Regions from separate parts of the Bacillus sp. PK6-16 genome, predicted to be linked through region 1. Evidence: riboswitches for the same ligand, from Rfam matches in the RefSeq annotation. Region 1 holds a riboswitch; the other holds the start of a gene.
The links. A riboswitch is a leader RNA that binds a small molecule or an ion and turns the genes downstream of it on or off. The one in region 1 is predicted to bind thiamine pyrophosphate.
Positions count from the first base shown of each region.

Region 2: linked by a shared signal. The riboswitch ahead of thiC (phosphomethylpyrimidine synthase ThiC) and the one ahead of tenA (thiaminase II) in region 1 are both predicted to bind thiamine pyrophosphate.

Region 1 is NZ_CP096511.1:2,777,093-2,788,062, forward strand. Features, by position in the region: gene M1D66_RS14330 (heterocycloanthracin/sonorensin family bacteriocin) at 133-453, opposite strand; gene M1D66_RS14335 (DUF3937 family protein) at 1,009-1,272, opposite strand; gene tenA (thiaminase II) at 1,670-2,359, opposite strand; TPP riboswitch at 2,487-2,592, opposite strand; gene M1D66_RS14345 (D-alanine--D-alanine ligase) at 2,666-3,580, opposite strand; gene pdxR (MocR-like pyridoxine biosynthesis transcription factor PdxR) at 3,585-5,033, opposite strand; gene M1D66_RS14355 (homoserine dehydrogenase) at 5,123-6,148, opposite strand; gene M1D66_RS14360 (esterase/lipase family protein) at 6,236-7,477, opposite strand; gene M1D66_RS14365 (DUF3914 domain-containing protein) at 7,757-8,098, shown strand; gene M1D66_RS14370 (lipoprotein BA_5634 family protein) at 8,164-8,835, opposite strand; gene M1D66_RS14375 (ABC transporter permease) at 8,905-10,839, opposite strand; gene M1D66_RS14380 (ABC transporter ATP-binding protein) at 10,814-10,970, opposite strand, start outside.
Region 2 is NZ_CP096511.1:290,199-301,168, reverse strand. Features, by position in the region: gene M1D66_RS01420 (LysR family transcriptional regulator) at 1-524, shown strand, start outside; gene M1D66_RS01415 (hypothetical protein) at 572-1,657, opposite strand; gene M1D66_RS01410 (hypothetical protein) at 1,750-1,899, opposite strand; gene cydA (cytochrome ubiquinol oxidase subunit I) at 2,154-3,509, shown strand; gene M1D66_RS01400 (cytochrome d ubiquinol oxidase subunit II) at 3,502-4,527, shown strand; gene M1D66_RS01395 (arsenic transporter) at 5,039-6,397, shown strand; gene thiC (phosphomethylpyrimidine synthase ThiC) at 6,499-8,259, opposite strand; TPP riboswitch at 8,374-8,489, opposite strand; partial or broken gene M1D66_RS01385 (L-lactate permease) at 8,561-8,632, opposite strand; gene M1D66_RS01380 (transposase) at 8,636-8,947, shown strand; gene M1D66_RS01375 (hypothetical protein) at 9,430-9,732, opposite strand; gene M1D66_RS01370 (IS110 family transposase) at 10,147-10,968, shown strand.

The DNA.
Region 1 (10,970 bases):
AATTGATAAAGTAAAACTTTAATCAGCTCTCACCAATCGGGCTTTTATGGGCAGTCCGCCACCTAACTTCTCTTTGCTCTCGCTGAATTTTTTGGGGGATGTTACTACCCGCAACTAGCAAGATAGATGTTATCAATATTCATACGTTACAATAGTACCGGTAGTATCAGTAAAACCATCAAAACAGTTAGAGCAACCACCACAGCCGCCACAGCCGCCACAACCGCCGCAACCAAAACAACCGAAGCAGCCAATACAACGGAAGCCACCACAACGGAAGCCGCCACAACGACCTCCCCCACAACCACCACAACGACCACAACCGCCACAGCGACGAGCAGCATCTTCAATATAGTAATATGGATATTGGTTTTGCTGGTCCCAATAGACAATATTTCCAGAGCGGTAATCATTAAGGCTTAACGCTTGTAGTTCTTGTTGAAACTGATTCATTTTCATAACCTCCGTTTATAAAATACAACCTCATCGATACTTCCCTATATTCCTGTTCGTTACATCTAAGTAGAAATAGCGCTATAAACTAAGTTCAATACGTACACCAACAAAGTATGACTTATCACTAGATGATGCACCTTGTTCATATACCTATTTTTACTATGGGCTCATTTTTATAAAGTGAAACTTTAATCAGTGGGGTTTTGTTCATCCCCTACCTAACTTCTTTGCTTCCGCTGAATTTTGAGGTGGGGGGCTTACTGCCCGGCAAATAGCGGGATAAATAAAAATTAAAAAATATGAATTCTAGCGTCATATCTTCATACTTACTAAGTTCAATTAATTTCTCAATAATTATGATGCCATATCCTATATATTTCCGTCTGCTGCTTAGATTTTTCTGTACTGTAAATGGCTTTCGCTATAACACCTCCAAGTGACCGGTTTCTATGACGGATAAGAAATTCCAACAAAAAAAGCCCTAATTAGGGCTTTTCATTCTATTTCTCCAGTAAAACTCTCTATGAAATTCCTAATAGAAAAAAGACACACTTAGATTGATGCGTCTTTTTGTGATGCCTCTTTTGTGAAATCATATAAAGCAATTGCGCCTAAAAGAACAAGTATCCCTTGAGGAACATCTAGCAAAATAGTTTTCCAAATTTCTGGAATTATCCATTTAATATCTGCTGCTGTTTCAAGATATGTTTGGAAATAGCTGATTGTAAAATTAATTATCCCTAAAAATACAAATAACGATAAACCAAATCGAATTAATTTCTTATTTGTAAACATATAACACCTCTCAAAATTCATTGGATATTCCTGCTTTTGCTTCTTTATATTTCTATATCTCTATATCTGATTTTAACACATAAAGAGCTCAAAAAAATACGATATGCATATTTGCATATCGTATTAACAACACTCCATGATAATTTAGAAATTCCTGCAAAGAAAAAACAACTCCGTTACAGCTAACAGCTCGGGTTTCTTTTCTTATTTAACTTCATACCACCAACATTTACGTTCTTTAATTGTAAAATAAATGTGACAGAAGTTTATCCAGTTAATGCGTAGACAAGTAAATGAGCTAAATTATCGATATTCTATTTCGCCATATCCGTAGCACTAATGACTTTACGCAAATTTGACAAGAAAAAATATATAGATAGGTATGATCCAGACCTATCTATAACATTACTTCTATTCTTTATCCAATTACGTCTTTTACGTCTGTATCCACTGGCCACTTTTCTAATGTATAAGCCATTTCCCAAAATGAATATTCATATTGACTGCTAATAATAAAATGCTGTTTCATACGTTTGCGGTCTGCCTCTGTTACTTTTTCAGCGATAGTATCTAAACGTGTAATTTGCTCTTCAACTAGCGTACGGAACCAATCAGATCCATAAGCAGAAATCCATTCGTTATAAATTGGCTCTTCCGGCTGGCACTCTTTTAAGCGTTCGCCAATTTCATAATACAACCAATAGCAAGGTAAAATTGCTGCAATGATATCTCCTAAATGCCCTTCATACGCAACACGATACATATGTGAAGTATACGCATATGCAGTTGGCGCAGGAATAAAATTATCTTTTTCTTCTTTCGTTATCCCTAGTTTTTTAGCAAAATTCTCATGTAAAGATAACTCTGCTTCATATGTATTTTGAGCATGATGTGCCATACGAGCTGTCGTCTCTAATTCAAGAGCTTTTGCAGCTCCTAAAGTTTGTACTCTAGCAAAATGACTCAAATAATATGAATCTTGAAGCACATAATAACGAAAACTAGCTAAATCTAACGTTCCTTCACCAAGTTTTTTTACAAAAGGATGGTTAAAACTCGCTTCCCAAATTGAATCTACTTCTTTACGTAATGATTGTGAAAAATTCATTTAAATCCCTCCAATAATATATAAAATATAAGTATTTATCCACAATTATTAAAGCTGTAAAATAAAAAAACTTTCTTTACAGGCGTAAAGAAAGTGAAATCGACAGTATTTATTTACTCATTAAATAGCAACGTCTTTCCCACTTCCCTACGCTGGCATTAACCAGATCAGGTACTAAGAGTCTCAAAATCACATTTGATCTCAGCCTATAAAAGGCCCCCCTAGTGGATAAATATTTTGTTTTTATAATGTATTCATCATAGCATACTTCGTGAAACTGTCAAAAAAATTCGTTATATAATTCCCTTAAAACCCTTCTTCTTTTCTAACTTTTAATGATGTTTCAATAATCATATCTAATAGTTTGCTATAACTAATCCCCGCTGCTTCTGCACTTTTGGGCAATAAACTTGATTGTGTCATCCCTGGTAATGTATTAATTTCCATTACATATGGAATTCCGTCCTTCACCATCATATCAACTCTTGCATAAACACTACATTTTAATGCTTTATAACAAGCAAGTGACGCTTTATTTACACGTTCCTTAATTTCTGCTGGAAGTTCGATAACTTCCTCAACTGTACTAGTATCATCATATTTTGCATTGTAGTCAAAGAACTCGGCTGCATGTCGAATTGAAACTATAGGTAACTGTTTTCCATCCAGAATTGAACATGTAATTTCATCACCTTTTATATACTTTTCAATTACTACTTCAGAATCCCATTCGAATACAGTTTCTAGCATTGAGATCAATTCATTTTTATTATAAACGATTTTCACTCCGACACTCGATCCGCCAGAGTTTGGTTTTACTACTAATGGAAATCCTAATTTATCTAACTCATCAAGATTTAGATCCTCCATTTTTGTAAGTTCAATCCAATCTGGTGTTTCTACACCTTCATAACGTAAAATCTTTTTCGAAATATTTTTATCCATACATATACTGCTAGATAACATATTACTTCCGCTATAAGGAATCCCTAAACTCTCCAGTGTTCCTTGAACTGTCCCATCTTCTCCGTATTTTCCGTGTAATGCGAGCAACGCAAAGTCAATGTCTTTCGCTTTTTCAACTAAATCTATTTTTTCATTTAATGTAATTGGAACTATTTCATACTTATTTTTATCTAAATGAGCAATCATTTCATTCCCCGTCATAATTGAAACTTGTTTTTCAGACGATACCCCGCCCATAATAACACCGATTTTCATTTTCTCAACTCCAAATTTCATTTTTTAATGTATCACCAATTATTTTAATTCCCCGAACTATTTCTTCTTCTTTCAAGCGCGAAAAACCTAATCGGAAAGTGTTCGCTCCTTCTCCATCAGAGTAAAAAACATCTCCAGGTGAAAACGTAACGCCTTTCTCATAACACTTTTGTAAAAGTGTGCGGGCATTCATATGCTCTTCTAGTTCTATAAATAAATGAAGTCCACCATCTCCAGTCATTCTTTTGAAATGAATGTACTGGTCACATGCCCCGACAGCTAACTCATATTTTTTCTTATAAACAGATCTTGCCTTTTTTAAATATTTCTCAAAATATCCCTCATGTAAATATTGAAACAGAACAGCTTGATCTAACGTAGATGTGTGGATCGTTCTTGCTCTTTTTACGCTTTCTAAATAATGAATCAGCTCTTTATCTGCAATAATCCAGCCTACACGTAAACCAGGGAAAAGTACCTTTGAAAAGCTACTAATATAAATCACATTATTGCCAGCTCCAGCAAAAGTTAATAATGGGGCTAAATGTGAACCTGAATAACGTAATTCTTCATTAAATCCGTCCTCTATAATAGGAACCTTGTATTTTGAGAATAACCTCATCAATTCCGTTCTTTTCTCTGAACTCGTAACAATACCGGTTGGATTATGATAAGAAGGAATTAAATAAGCAAAATCAAAATCTTTTTCACGCAAACTTTTTTCAACTTCATTCGTATCAATACCATCCTCATGCATATCAATCCCATGAACTTCAAGTCCATGTAAACGGAAAAGCTTAAGTGCAGCGTGGTGAGTTGGATTCTCACAAATGACACGCCCGGATTTTTTTGATAAAGAAGAGAGTACAATATCCAATCCTTCTGTAAATCCATTTGTAATTAGAATATCTTTATTCGAAATGTCTACACCTTTCATTTCCATGTAATGAAGTAAATAATTCATTAACGGTCTATATCCCTTTGCATATCCGTAGTTCAATACGATGTCTCCTTCAATGGACATACGAGTAAGAAAAGCTCTTTTGAAATTTTCAACATCAAATAGCTTCTCATCCGGGGCTATACTATTAAAAACAATCATTCCCTTTTCCCAACGAACACCATGTTTCATTAAATCTAATTCATCCGCTAATGCGGTCACTGTATTAAGTTTCTTTTTCCAATCTATTTCAACAGACGAAGTGTTAGATATATCCACCTTCGCAACAAAGTTCCCTTTTCCTTTAACTGCATAAATGAGTCCTTCTTGCTCTAAATCTGCATAAGCAGCGAGTACAGTGTTTCTACTCACACTTAGTAATTCACTTAGTTCCCTTGTTGATGGGATTTTTTGATTCCCGAGCAAATGCCCTTTCATAATCATCTTCTTCAAATAATCTTTCAACTGAATATAAACGGGACGATCTTTAACAACTTTAAAATCCTTAAACAATTCCTTACCCCCTGCAATCATTTTTGCATATTTATTTCATTCTCAAAAGGTCCACGACATATGTATTTTTTATAAAGGGCGGTACGTTCTTACAAATCTTTTCGATATAAGTTAATTACATCTTTTAAAGCTGCAGCTGCAGCGCCTCGTGGATTAGAAGCCCCACCAATTGTAGTAACTTGTCCCATCGTATCTGTAAAGAACGTAATTCCTTTTTCGGTCCCATTTACTTTTGCTAACGGATGATCTTTTTCTATTTCGCACGGTTCAACATTTAAATTGAAATTGCCACCCTCATCCTTATATGCTGATGCTATTAATTTAATAATTTTATGTTGTTCCTTAGCATTTCTAAATTGCTGTTTTGTAACGTGCTCGATTCCTTTTATATGTATATCAGTAAGTGTTTTCTCTGTTTCCATTAAGCTGTTTGTCAAAAGTAACAATTTACACGCACTATCTGAACCACTTATATCTAATATAGGGTTCGTCTCAGCAATTCCTTTATTTTGTGCTTCTTTCAGTGCTTCTTCAAATGTCATATCTTCCTCATACATTTTCGTAAGAATATAATTAGTTGTTCCATTTAATATTCCTTCTATTTTTTCAATACTGCAACCGGCTAAACTAAATTGTCCGATATCTAGTGTCGGTAGTGCAGCGGCTGTTGCACCGCTATATCGAATTCGTATATTTGCGCCTTTTGCTGCTTCATTTATTTCTCTCCAGTTTGTAACGAGCGCACCTTTAGAAATTGCTACTATATCCATCTGTTTTTCAATCGCTTGTTTCATATATTGTTTCCCTGGATTTCCATCTTTAAGATTTGTAACTGTTGATTCTACCAATACAGTACCACTTATGCTAGTTGTTGCACGTTCCTTCGGATGATACTCTAAATATTTTTCAATTGCAGCGGTACCGCCACCATACATTAATAAATGATGAAGTGATAAGCCATCTTCATTATGTATTGCAATATTTCTCCCTAATACGCCACTTACAACTAATTGAATCCCATATGTTTCATATATATATGAATATTTTTCATTTAATAATTTTATAAACTCTCTGCCTACTGTTCCGTATCCTGATAATACAACTTGAATTTTCATAATATCCCCCCATATTTTTCTACCAAATCCCTCTTTCAATATAATATAAAGCGCTCTCGAATTCCATCGAGAGCGCTTTATTATTACCTATTTCGGTAAACGTGATAGCTTTTCAGCAATTGTTCTATAAAACTCTTGAATGCTAGAAAAACCTAACGAGTCTGAAACACTTAATCCTACCATATCGAGATGATCCCAATTCGCTTTCGTTTCGATATGATTCCATTTTCCAATCTGTAATGACCCATTATTATTTACAGCAACATTAGAAGATGGTGCAATCATAGAATTCGTATTTACTACACCATCATTTTGCCACCAAGAAGTATCAACTAACGGACGGTTTTCTTCATATCTCGCATAAGAACCTAAGAAAAATGCATTCCCCATCAACACTTTATTCATCGTAATATGCGGTAAATGTAAACCTGTTATAGGTGCTGCTTGTGATGCATGTCCACTATAGGATAAATAATACACATCTGGTTGCGTCTTTACCCAATTATTTAACTCCTTTGCACCATCTGTACTTAAATCCCATTGACTTATATCTTTTGTATTTTTCCAAAGTGAACTATTTAGAATACGATTACTATATTGGAAAAAGGACTCTCCAGCATTTTTCTTTATACCCCATTGATCCAATTTAAAATCATATAATGATAAATTATTGTTTCCTCCAAAGCTTGCAGCTGTAATGAGTAAATCTTTAACGAACGGTAGCAGAAGACTACCATCCGCAAGTGTTGTACCGTTGTGAGGGGTTGCTAATGTTGTAACACTATGAACGTATGATTTTCCGCCTTCAAATAGTGGTGATATTTTGATGTCTGGGTGATTTTTCACATAATTCTTTTCTTCAAAACTACCTTCTTTTAATAGCTGTACTAATGTTCTAATCGTTTGTCCACCCATGCTATGTCCAACTAAATGAACTTTATTTGTTTCACTCCAATTCGGCGCAAAACCACTATAAGTTCTGCCAAAACGATTATGTCCATGTTTCTTAGCATGGACTGCACCATAGTCTACTGTCCCACCGCTAATTTGTGCATACAATTCACATGCACGATCCCAGTTACTAGAAACAGGTCCAACAGCTGCGGTATGTACCGTATAACCATTTCGTTTCAAATCTTCCTGTATATCATGAACACCACCCCAATATTTTACGCCAAGCATTTCTTCTCTACCCCATCCAGCAAATCCATTCACCAATATGATAGGATAATTATTTTGTTGCCTCTCTTCAGCGTATGATATTTTCGCTGCGAATGAACATACGGTCACTAATGCAAAAAAACATATTTTTAAAAATAACTTCCCCATACTTTCTCCCCCTAATAAAACGTTTACATTTTTCTTTTTTAAAAAATTAACAGAATATTTTAACAACTTAAACATAATGTAAAGTATTTTATATACGTTGTATATATAGAAAACATATAAAAATGTTGATAAATATTAATTCAAGTGAGTATTTACTTTTTACAATATAACTTGTAAATCTATTTATTTAGATTTATAATTAGATATAGTTTCCTCATGTTAAAAAGATTTAAAAACCATAAGAAAACTAATCTCATTGCTTGAAAAGGAGGAAAAATCATGCAAATCGGATCAAATATTCATACATTGTCTCAACCTACTAAAATAACTCCATCTAATCTTGAGCATAATACTATCTCTTCTACTAAACTTGAAAGTAAGAAAATAAATGATCCTATCAAGTTTGATATTCGTTTATCTGAAAAAGAAATGAAACAGCCTGAGCATAAATTTAATGAATTAGATTTATGGAAGATGTTAAAGGATAAAGGTGTTCCCTTATGGATCATCCTTGAAATGCTACAAAAGGCTCGTAAAGAAAAAGAAGCCCAAAATAATTCAGTTCAAAATTCAAATGGGATTGAGGAAACGAGTGAGACTCGATTAAATGAAGTAATGTAAGTTATTTAAACGGTATTAAAAAGGGCTCGAGGTTGATAAAGTATCCATCAACCTCGAGCTCTTTTTTAAGATTTTTCTCCAATCGTTACAAACTGAATTGATACCTCATCTCTATAACCTTCAATTAACTTTCTTACTTTTACTTTTTCATTAATCAACGTATTATCTGTCGATATTTTAGGGTTTTCATCACCTAATGACTTTTTCAAGTGTAGAAATTGCATATTCGTTTCATTTGCTTTTATTTCTTTATACACACTATTTTTCGCCACAACGATATACCATAGTGCTCCATAGTCACGTTTATTGCCAAGCCAAACATCACTACCATATGTAACAGGTATCTTGTTTCCTTCTATTTCAATACTTTTTATATTCTTTTCTTCTTCATTTATAAATAATAGGGAACTTTCTTTTGGAAAATTCGGCAACGTATCTAACGTTTTAGAAAGGGATGCTTGATCACGTTTACGAAAAAGCTTTGCATTCATCATCGCTTGTGCAGTAGATTCATTTATTATCAGAACCCTTTTTTGGTCAAATCTACCTGTTTTCACTGCAAAAGCTTCCTGTTCTTTCGTGTTTTCCTTATAACGATTCATAATTGCTCCAGTATGATTCTCATCTCCAATGATTAATACACCGTTAGCTGGAAATCTGTTTTCGTTTTTAGAGCATGCACTTACACTTAATAACAATAATATACTTAATATGAAAATAGATAATTGTTTTTTCATCACAGTTCCTTCCATAACTTCAAATTGTTTTTTTACATGCTTTTCTGCAATCTTACTTGCTGATTTTCTCTATTGTTCCATTGTCTTATGAAGCTTTTGTAAATAACGCCAACGAGTTATAAAGAAATATAAAACTTGTATACATATAAATGAAATTAAAATGACGATAGAGCTATTTAGAATAGAAAAATCGACTAATTGTTGTAATGCCATATAAGCGACTACAGTATGTATTACTGCAACGACAATTGGTAAGAAAAACATTAATAATAACTGTCTCGTTACAACTTTCTTTAGCTCCCGTTTACTTAACCCCATTTTCGAAATCATTTTATACTGCTGTTGATCACGATTCAAATCAGTATATAATCGGAAATAAATAAAACTAGCAGCAAATGTGAAGAAAACGATTCCGACTAAAACACTAGCCATAAGTAATAACCCATTCGTTTGTTTTGCACTTAACAACTCTATTGTTAGTGCTCTAAATTCAAAATGTATATCTCTAGGTTCTTGATCAAATATATTATTTAATTGGTTTGAAACCTCTTTCGTTTTTATCCAATCATCTACAACAAATCCGTAAGTACGATATTGAATAATATCTTCATTATCTGGACCACTATTAAGTGGAATTCCATCATATACATGATCTTGAATAGCAATATATATCCCTTTCGTATCATGTGGCAAAACTAAATTATCGACAGTTTTTTTCACATGAAATGTCTTTGTCCAATCGCCTTGAATGACTTCAATATTCTTCTTATAATCACCATTTTTAAATTCTTGTTTTTGTGATACCATTCCAGGAATTAATAACATTTCATCTTCTTTTTCAATCATTTCTTGTTGATATCCAAGTGCTCTCGCAAGTTCGTTATACTCACTTAATTTCATTACATATACATTGCTTTCCGTATATATATATGAAGAGGAAGCCATTCGATATGGAATATTAGCATCAGCCAGATGTTTTTTTATAATAGAGAGATGTTTATCCGCTATTTTGTTGTTTTCAGGAGCCATGTATAGTAACGTATACGGATTCGTCATTCTTACTAAATCTTTATTTCCAAGAGCAGCTGTTGTACCAATAGCTGTAAATGCAACTGCTGAAATAATAGATACAATAAAAAACATCGTTGCATTATCTTTCATACGGTAAATTAATTCAGAAAACGTTAATATATTTGTTCTTTTTAAAAAGAAAGATTCTCTCCTTTTAGCAAGGTGCAATATATAAACGCTACACTGTGTATATAAAAAGTACGTTCCTATAATTACTAGGAGCACACCTATTCCAAGCGTAATAAAATTGGTACTTGGTATGAAGCGAAATACTGAAAAATATCCATATCCTATACTAATTAAAGAAAGTAGCGATAATAAAACTGAAGATTTCGGTTCAGGTTTTGGCTTTTCCTCTGCTCGAATAAGTTCCACAAGTTCCGTTACTTTTATCATTTTAAATGTAAATAATGAAACAATTAAAAACAAGAAAAGAAATGTGATAATTGTTAATAATACAGCCCACACTGGTATATAAAAAGGTAAACCATTATTAATCATTAATACACTTGCACTTATCAATAAGACTAGTTTAGAAAATATGAGTCCAATGAAAATCCCTATACAAATTGAACCAAGTCCAATCAACATATTTTCAATTAATAATAATTTCTTAAGTTGTCTCATTGACATACCTTGCATCATTAAAACGCCAAATTCTTTCTTACGGGTTTTTAAAAACGAACTAACTGAATATAAAATGAAGAAAAATGAAAATACAAAAATCAATCCTTGCGAAACTGAAAATCCCAATGTACCAAATGCACTTATTGTTGCACTTGTCGATTTCAACTCACCTTGTAAATCAGGATGAAATAATAAAAGAGCATACGTAAAGAAAATCATAATAGAAAATGCACTACTTAAAAAATGGGCAGCATATGTACGCTTATTGCGAAAAATATTATTAAATGCGAACTGACGAAAAGTCATGCCTTTTCCCTCCTAACAAAGAAAGGACATCCATAATCTTTTGATAAAAAGTTTGCCTACTTTCACCACAATAAATTTCGTTATATAGTTGACCATCTTTAATAAAAATTACTCGGCTGCAAAAGCTCGCT
Region 2 (10,970 bases), 2.5 Mb from region 1:
AATTTCTGGCATCCACTCCTTCTATGAAACGACAACTAGATAATATAGAAATTGACTTTTGTATCTCCTCTGTGCCAATTGAAGGAGAAGAAATTGTTTGGGAACCACTTATTACAGAAGAAATTTTCTTAGTCGTCCCTTCAGGCCATCGTTTATCAGGCCGAGAAAATATCCACCTCCATGAAGTAAAGGACGAACCGTTCATTAGTATGAACACTGGTTATGGATTTCGGCACTTAACGGATGAATTTTGTAAAGAAGCTGGTTTCACTCCACATATTGCTTTTGAAGTCGATGAACCGACCGTGATTAGTGACCTCATTAAGCAAGGTCTCGGCATCGCTTTTGTTCCAAGTTTAACTTTATTAAAAAACTCTACTTTAGCATCGAGCAAGTTGCGTATTATTGAACCCACTTGTCAGCGAACCATCGGATTAAGTTGGTCAAAAAAACGCTACTTATCAAAAACAGCTCAGCAATTCCGTGAATTCGTGATTGACTACTTCTCTAATATTAGGACGTAAAATTATATGAACAAATAAAAGGTGCCACCCTCATATGGTGGCACCTTTTATTGTTCACTCTTTTTTAATTCCATTTCAGCTAAAAGTGGTAGTACGTTATCAAAAATATGCGTATTATTATTTTCACCTGTTACATATCCACCGTAATATCTACTAAATACGTTGTCATTTCGGAATGTGACCATATGATCATACAATTCCTTCGCAAACTTTGTATCACCTGTTTGTAGTACGTACAAAATCGTTAGTCCATACGCGGCCGGCGATTCATAATTCACAGTTTGTTTTCCCGTTTCTAAATTGTAACGACCGTATAGCTTTCCATCCTCCTGGAACTTCTTCTTTATAAATTCCAAATAAGCAGCTGATGAAAGACCACCTAAACTTCGATGATATGCAACGTATGATTGGTCAATAAGATTCACTTCTTTATCGTACGTAAATGTACCATCTTCTTTATACTCTTTTGGGAATGCCCAGCCATGCCTTGGATAATCTGCTAAAAATTGAACGACTTCCTGATATTGCTGAGCAGAAACTTTGCCGTACTTCTTCATATAGGAGAATGCACGCGGATTTATGTATGATGTTGTTACAAAATTATTTTGTTTCCCTGCATCTGCATCATAATAATCAACATAATAATTATCTTTTTTATTATAACGAAGTACAGCATCACTTAATTGATCGGCAAGGTTTTTATAACGCTCTTCCTTATACATTTCATAAGCACGATATAATTGTTCTATAATACGAAGATCATCTATAAGTGCATTTGTAGCTGACTGCCTCTCTCCCTTTTCAGAGAGTTTCCATAAAACAATATGATTCTTATATATGAAATTATCTTGAATAACCTTTACTTGCTCATCAAATAACGCCTGATCATCTTTATCAAGTGTATACTGTAACCATAATCCCGCCGATTCTGATAAAGCTTCACGTCCCTTAGCTTCACCCGTACCTGCCTTAGTATCTACTAAACGATACGTGGCAAGTGTTCCATTGTCATTCACCATATGTCTTAAAATAAAATTTTCTGTACGGTTTCCTTGTAAAGCTGACCAAAATACAATTCCACCTAAAGCGATTAAGAAGATAACTCCAATCCCTATATATAAACGTTTCCGCAATCTTTTCACCTCCCTAGTAAGGCTAACCTTAATTTTATCAGAACATACATAAATTTAAAAAAGACAATCTATTAGATTGTCTCCCCCCATTTCTATCCCTCGCAAACCTCTTTAGAAGGTTTATATAGCGATTGTACAAGTCGATCATATTCACGACGTGTAATTTCTTTATTATATAGCTTCAATAATAAATCTCTATGCTCTTTTGAAAATGCCATCTTTTTAATGACTTCAGGATACATAAAACACCCTCTCCATTTCACATAAACTTCTTCATTCTAAAAACAGAACTTATGTTCGCATAAAAGATTATAAAAGATTCCTGAGCAAAAAACAAACAAAACATGACCAACTATTTATTTCTTTCTATTCAAAATATTACAACATTATATTATCATATTCATTTTTTAAATACATATATATTTTTGGTAGTTTTTTTGAATAAATCTTCCAATTCAATCAGAAAATAATGGCAAAAAAGAAGAGGAGTTTACATATGGATACGGTAACATTAGCAAGAGCATTTTTCGGTTCTTCATTAGCATTCCACATTATCTTTGCAACACTTGGGGTCGGACTTTCATTGATGATTTTTATAAGCGAAATACTCTATCACTGGAAGAAAGACTCCGACTATGCCATTATGGCGAAAAGATGGACAAAGGCGTTTGCTATTCTTCTCGGTGTAGCAATTCCAACTGGAACAATCGTTGGTGTGCAAATCTCACTTCTTTGGCCTGGTTTCGCCAAAATTGTTGGGCAAGTTATTTCTGTTCCCTTCCAAATTGAGATTTTCGCCTTCTTTTTGGAGGCTTTATTCATGTCGATTTACGTATATGCAGCCGATAAACTTCCTCCATTTATGAGATTAATCTCGCTATTTTTCGTCATGCTTGGTGCCACGGCATCCGCCGTGCTTATTACATCAGCAAATACATGGATGAATACACCAGCAGGCTTTTCAATGAATCCAGATGGATCTGTTTTTAACGTTGATCCTTGGAAAGCTTTCTTTAATCCGAGTTTTGGTACAAGTGCATTCCATGTCGTTATTACGGCTTATGCAACTGGTGCGGCTGTCATTGCTTCTATCGCTGGATTTAAATTATTGAAGAAAAATTTAAGTACACGTGAAATTGCTTATCATAAAAAAGGGCTGCTATTAGGGCTTGTCGTTACATTTATTACAGGCGCTACGATGTGGCTTTCAGGACATGAATCAGCGATCGCCTTACATAAACACTCACCTGAAAAACTTGCATCTGCTGAAGCTTTATTTGAAACGACATCACACGCACCGCTATCCATTGGCGGAGTTGTGGATCCCAATACACTTGAACTAAACTATGCACTTGAAATTCCCAACATGCTTAGCTTATTAGTGGGACTAGACCCTAGCACTGTCGTAAAAGGTCTAAAGGAATTTCCCCAAGAAACATGGCCACCATTTTATACACATACACTATTCAACTTAATGGTCGGCACCGCTGCGTTTACCTTTGCAGTTGCAGCAATTGCGCTCTTATATTGGTACTTCGTTTACCGAAAAAAGGGAACAGAACTACCGAAGTGGCTACTTTGGGGGGCTACCGCATGCGGACCAATTATGATGCTCGGTATTGAATTCGGATGGATTTTCAGTTGTAGCGGTCGTCAACCATGGACAATTTATGGTATGCAACGTACCGTCGATGCATCTACACGCGCCGATTTCGTCGGTCCTTTATTTGTTTTGTTCATCATTTTATATATTGGACTCGCTATTTTAACAGTCATTGTTCTACGGACATTCTTTAGAAGACATCCATTAAAGAATGATTTACAACATCAAGGAGGCGATTCTCATGCATGAGGAAAGTATTGCAATCATCATCTTATGGGCCCTTATTTTCGTATACAGTATACTAGGGTCCATTGATTTTGGAGCTGGTTTTTGGGGCATGGTATACGCAAAACATCCGACGCTCGCTGCTAAACTTGCGAATCGGTACTTATCACCAACTTGGGAGGTAACAAATACGTTTCTCGTCTTCGTCGTTGTCGCATTTCTCGGCTTCTTTCCGAAAGCGGCCTTTACTCTTGCGACAGTAATGTTCGTACCAGTTATGTTAATTTTAGTGCTCGTTGCAGTACGTAGTACGTTTATGGTATTTGCTTACTCCTTGCCAAAATATCAGTACCTTCTTCGGGTTATTTCAGGTATTACTGGTCTCTTAATTCCAGCACTATTAATTACCGTTTTACCCGTTACAGAGGGAGCCTATATTACAATGTCTGAAGGAAAAGAAGTACTCCTGTATGGAAAACTTCTTTCTAGCCCGGTTATCTACTGTTATATGCTTTTCGGACTAACGTCTGAACTATTTCTCTCCTCTCTCTTTCTTGCTGATTTTGCGAGAGAACAAAGTTCAGAAGATACGTATAGAATTTATAGAAGAAATGCTATCATTCTTGGTCCTGCAACGCTCGTTACAGCAATCATCGCCCTCGTTGTAATGGACCCAGAAACACATTGGCTTATGCAAGGATTAATAAAGCAATTCCCGTGGTTTACAGTTTCTATTGTTTTATTCGTTATCGGATACTCGTCCCTTTGGTGGACAAACAAAAAATACAATACACTAGGATACCCTCGCATTGCCGTTTTAGCTGTCGTCGCTCAATATGCATTTGCAAGCTACGCTTACGGCGTCGCGCATTTACCGTATATTATTTATCCTGACGTAACTGTATTTACAAGCTTCACAACGACAGAAACGTTCTATGCACTGCTCATTCTATACGCAATTGGGATTGCAATTTTATTACCAGGATTTATTTTCTTCTGGAATTTATTCTTGAAGGATCGTACTTTTTTGAAGGAAAAATAATATAGTCTTGGAGTCTGTCCCAAAAGGCATTTTGGAATAGACTCCTTTTGTCATGTTTTGTCGATAAGTCGATATATTTTAAAAATCGCTGATATATTTTGAGTTGCGTCGATATATCTCCATAATCGCTGATATATTTTAAGTTGCGCCGATATATCTCCATAATCACTGATATATTTTAAGTTGCGCCGATATATTTCAATAATCGCTGATATATTTTAAGTTGCGCCGATATATTTCAATAATCGCTGATATATTTTAAGTTGCGTCAATATATCTCCATAATTGCCCATATAAATTTCATTTACTATTTTACTGCCCCAATAATTTATAGACTCCTCTCATAATAGTTATTTCACTATTCGTGACACTTGTCCTTTAGCTTGAAAAACACATATTCGCTTCATCTCGTTATACGTCTAGTTCTTCTTATTTTTTGCTGAATATACTACCAATATAAACTTGAGACAAGCTACATCTGTTCAAGGGAAAATAGAAAGGTAGGCAAAATATGAGCATTGAAATATGGATTACTATTATTGTATTCTTCTTAACGATGATCGTTATCTTTTGGCGGCCTCGAGGTTTGAATGAGGCGTGGCCAGCAGCAATCGGAGCTGGTATCATCATAATTACTGGACTTGTATCAAAACCAGACGTCATGGATATTATAAGTAAAATTGGCGGTGCTTCCATAACAATATTAGCGACCATCGTCATGGCAGTTATATTAGAAAGCTTCGGCTTCTTCCATTGGTCCGCAGCGAAACTGGCAAATCTAGCGAAAGGTTCTGGACGCCGTCTATACTGGTATATTCAATTATTATGTTTTCTTATGACTCTTTTATTTAATAACGACGGTAGTATTTTAATTACAACTCCCATTTTAATTCTTCTTCTAAAAAACCTTCAATTAAAACCACATCAACAAATTCCTTATTTATTAAGCGGAGCTTTAATCGCTACCGCATCTAGTGCACCAATTGGTGTAAGTAATATCGTAAACTTAATTGCATTAAATATCGTTAATATGACTCTTTATATGCATACTGCTATGATGTTTGTACCTGCAACATTAGGCTTATTATTTATGTCATGGCTCATGTATACAGTTTTGAAGAAAAAACTTCCGAAAAAATTACCTGTTTCTTCATATGATATTGAAGAAATTTTCTTCACGAAAAACTTCCATCCACTAAAAGGAAATAATTCTGTTGATACGAAACAAAAACGGACAAGATTCATGTTAAAAGTATTAGGTTTCGTCTTCCTGATGCGCTGTCTTCTATTCGTTGCATCCTTCTTATCCATCCCAATTGAAATCGTTGCAGTACTTGGTTCACTCGTTCTTCTCATTTGGAGATGGTACTACTTACGAACAAACCCTGTCGACATTTTGAAAAAGACACCGTGGCACATTTTAATTTTCGCCTTCTCTATGTACGTCATTATTTACGGACTCCACAACGCAGGATTAACAGCTGCACTTGTACAATGGCTCGAGCCAATTGTGAATCAGCATCTACTCTATGCTAGCTTTGCAATGGGCGGACTTGTATCCATCCTCTCTAACGTCTTCAATAACCATCCTGCCCTTATGATTGGTACAATCACATTAACAGAAATGGGACTAGATCCAGTCACATTAAAAACAATCTATCTTGCAAACATCATTGGTAGTGACATCGGTTCACTATTACTACCAATTGGTACACTAGCTTCACTCATTTGGATGTATATTCTGAAACAAAACAAAATTAAAGTAAAATGGAAAGACTATTTAAGTGTATCCCTTATCGTTATCCCGCTCACAACAGTCGTCACACTATTCCTCTTATTCTACTGGGTACATCTCTTCTTTGCCTTATAAACAACAGAAGCCCCATTTGCTACCGTCTTAGCAAATGGGGCTTCTTCTATAATAAAGTTAGGTACTACAGTGTGATCAATCAAGTAAAGAGGTGTAACGTGTTATTGATATAAATGACTACCAGCTTCTTTAAATTCTTCTGCTTTCTCTTTCATTCCTTTTTCAATTGCTTCTGTCGTTTCTAAATCATTTTCTTTTGCATATTCACGAATATCATGTGAAATTCTCATACTACAAAACTTCGGTCCACACATTGAACAGAAGTGAGCTGTCTTTGCCCCTTCTGCAGGCAACGTTTCATCGTGATATTCCATCGCACGTTCAGGATCTAAAGATAAATTAAATTGATCGCGCCAACGGAATTCGAAACGTGCTTTTGAAAGTGCATCATCACGCTGATGAGCCGTTTTATGTCCTTTCGCAAGATCAGCCGCATGCGCTGCAATTTTATACGTAATAACACCCGTGCGTACATCATCTTTGTTTGGCAAACCTAAATGTTCTTTCGGCGTTACATAACAAAGCATCGCCGTTCCAAACCAACCGATCATCGCAGCTCCAATTGCCGATGTAATATGGTCATAACCTGGTGCAATATCTGTCGTTAGTGGCCCAAGTGTATAAAAAGGCGCGCCCTGACAAATATCAAGCTCTTTCTCCATATTCTCTTTAATTAAATGCATCGGTACATGCCCAGGCCCTTCAATCATAACTTGCACATCATGTTTCCAAGCAATCTTCGTTAATTCACCAAGTGTTTCAAGCTCAGAAAACTGTGCTTCGTCATTTGCATCTGCAATCGATCCTGGACGTAATCCATCTCCAAGAGAGAACGAAACATCGTACTGCTTCATAATTTCACAAATCTCTTCAAAATGAGTATATAGGAAGTTTTCTTTATGATGGAATAAACACCACTGCGCCATAATCGAACCACCACGCGAAACGATACCTGTCGTACGCTTTGCAGTAATTGGAATGTAACGAAGCAATACACCAGCGTGAATCGTAAAGTAATCAACGCCTTGCTCCGCTTGCTCAATTAACGTATCACGGTACACTTCCCATGTTAAATCTTCTGCAATTCCATTTACCTTTTCAAGCGCTTGATAAATCGGCACAGTTCCAACTGGTACAGGCGCATTACGAATAATCCACTCACGCGTCGTATGAATGTTTTTACCTGTAGATAAATCCATAATTGTATCTGCACCCCAGCGCGTTGCCCACGTCATCTTCTCTACTTCTTCTGCAATAGAAGAAGATACAGCAGAGTTTCCGATATTTGCATTTACCTTCACGTGGAAATTACGCCCGATAATCATCGGTTCTGCTTCTGGATGATTAATATTCGCTGGTAAAATAGCGCGGCCTTCTGCGATTTCCTTACGAACAAACTCCGGCTCTACTCCTTCACGAATTGCAACGTATTCCATCTCAGACGTAATAATGCCATTACGCGCATAATGCATTTGCGTAACATTTGCACCTTGCTTCGCTCTAAGCGGCTGGCGATCCATTTGCGGGAAAACAGGTGTATGTTTCGAAGCCACTTTCACACCATCATCCTCTGGTTTCACCTCGCGCCCTTCATATGTCTCTACATCCCCGCGCTCCATGATCCAAGAATGACGCGGCGTTGGAATTCCCTTTTCTAACTCCACTTTATACTCAGGATCCGTATAAGGGCCGCTCGTATCATACACACGAATTGGCGGATTTGGAACGCCATTTGTTTCGCTTTGTTCAATCTCACGCATCGGTACTTTCATGCCTTCTCGTGGTCCATCCACATATACTTTCTTACTCCCTGGTAAACTCGATTTCAATTCAATTTGCTCAGCTGAAACAGACTGTTTCATAACCTTTGTTGCCTCCCCTGTTCGTGACAAGGACGAGATATGGCCAGCGCATGCCAAAATAAAAAGAGCCAGGTCCATAAAAAAATAAGGACCTGGCTCATAAAAGACATCATTATGTAAAGCCGTTAACTTCCCTACGCTGGTACGAGCCAGATCAGGTCCAAAGGGTTAAGAAGATCACGCGCTTCTCTCTCAGCCTACGCATACGTTAGGCACCCCTAGTTTATCACTGATTTAATTTTCAATACTTTCCCATCATACACGATAATCTGAAAAATGCAAAGGTTATTTCTTTTTCTCTTTATGGAATCATCCACGTTAAATAATATGCTTGAACATACGTTATAATACCAACAATAATTACGAAGAACACCCTATTGTAAAAATAGTTTATGATTTAACATGGGAGTTTAAAAACATCTTCACCACAAAAAGTGTTGAGAATCTCAATCATTGTATTAAGAAAATTAAGAATACTAATATGCAAGAGTTTAAGAGCTTTACGAATGGATTAGCCCGGGATATTGAAGCTGTCAGAAATACGGTAACTTATGAGAATAATAATGGTCTTACCGAAGGGAGCATAAACAAGTTAAAGCTTATTAAAAGAATCATGTATGGTCGATGCAAATTCTCCACATTGCGGACAAAGATTCTACTTTTGGAGAGAATGAGACTTTTCAACTAACTCCGGGAAGAACCATTTTTTACTTGCCAAATACATTCATCAGTCCCGTTTGCCAAAGAGCCTTTGTCTCTGCTGTATTTCGCTACAACTGCTACTGTTACCTGCCATACAACCTGCAATAGAGATAGGTAACAATTTACTATACAAGGAACAAAATTGACCCGCTCCTCCATTTAGTGATTTAACTATCTTTATTATTCAGAGCTAAAACTCAAAGAAAAATCTCTTACATTTATTGTAACTTAATTTCCTTAATATATTAATTATTTTTGTTGTCTTGTTAGTTAAAGGGTTACTTAGTACAAAAAATAACCGTAGATAGTAGCACGAACACTGTTCTTGTTATAATTATTTTTTTTCAGAACGTCTATAATCCTCTTTTAAAAAATATATGTAAATATAATAAAAAACGAATGATTAATAGAAATATTCTACACCACTCATTTTTTATCGGACTTCTTTTTACTGTACTTTTATTTTCTTTATGAGTTATTAGAAAAATAATTGTCTATATAAGTCTTTATTTTTTCAAAATTCTTTTCCATAAATAAGATTGCTGGTACTTCAATTATTGGAAGATTATTTTCATTATCAAAAGCTGGACACGGTTTTGGAACTACCAAATAGTCAACTGAGTTTTTATCCCTAATATAATTAATTGAAACATCATAATACTTAGAAAAATATCCCTTCAAATCATCCTGATTCCTTAAAAATGGTAGAGAAAATATTGAACCATAATTTATACCAGCGTCGACAATTAATACAAAGCATATTTTTTTCATGATACACCCTCCTCGTATAATAAGTTTTAAGTTAATAACTGTTCCTTGAAAATTAAATAGTTTTTATCTTCAAGAGCTACATCAAAAAAATGATGTATGGGTAAAATTCAGTCTTGGATACTGGGGGATTTCCCTAGATAATGGAAGTATGGAAATGGATCCATCGGGAATATGCTTACTCTTCCTGTAGTTCGACCACGTTAAAAGACTGTGACCCAGACCAAAATGCACTGCATACGCACAAGCTGTATCGGTTTCCTTCACTTACCTCTCATAATGGTGGGAGGGGCAGCTTAGATGAAGGCAATCATTGAATACTCATACGCGAGGTTGTGGCTATGTTTTTGACTCTAGGGAGATCCCACAGTATCCAAGCTCATTCCAAATACTATTCAAAGAAAGGAGGTCCTTTCTTTGAGATTATTCGTAGCTATTGATGTAAGCTCTGAAAAATTTGATGTATGTTTTCTTGACAGTCATGACACTGTTTTGAAAGAAATTTGTCTTTCAAACGATGTGAATGGTGCCAACGCCATTAAGGAGGATGTTCTCCATTTTCATCAGTTGTACAACTATAAAAAAATTGTCATTGGTATGGAATCTACTTCCGTCTATAGTTTCCGTCCTTCCATGTTCCTAACGGAAGATAAGGATTTGAGGGCTTTAGACGTGGAAGTGGTCGTACAAAATCCAAAAGCCATCCATCGGTATAAAAAACTCTTTGAAGAAGATAAGACCGATAAAATAGATGCTTTCCGTATTGCCGATTTTTTACGAATCGGACGGTATAATAAGTTTCTTATCAAGGAGGAAAAATACGTTGCCCTTCAACGTTTAACACGATCTAGATATCAACTCGTTCACCAGCAAACAGAATGTAAGCAACACTTTCTGAAGAACCTTTACTACAAATGTAATACGTTATCGAAAGAGTTAAATACCTCTGTTTTTGGTGCGACGATGATGGAAATACTCTCAGATTCCCTTTCGTTGGATGAAATCGCAGAAATGGATCTAGAAGCACTCGCTACTCTTCTTCAGAAAAAGGGGAAAGGACGCTTTAGCGACCCGGAAGATTTAGCGAAAACCATCAAGAAAGCCATACGTGACTCCTACCGACTAGGTAAGGTCGTTCAAGACTCTGTGGACGTTGTATTAGCCACTTATGCACGATTGATTCAAACATTGAAAAAACAAATCAAAGAGATAGAAAAAAGCATTACTGCTTTATTCTAAGC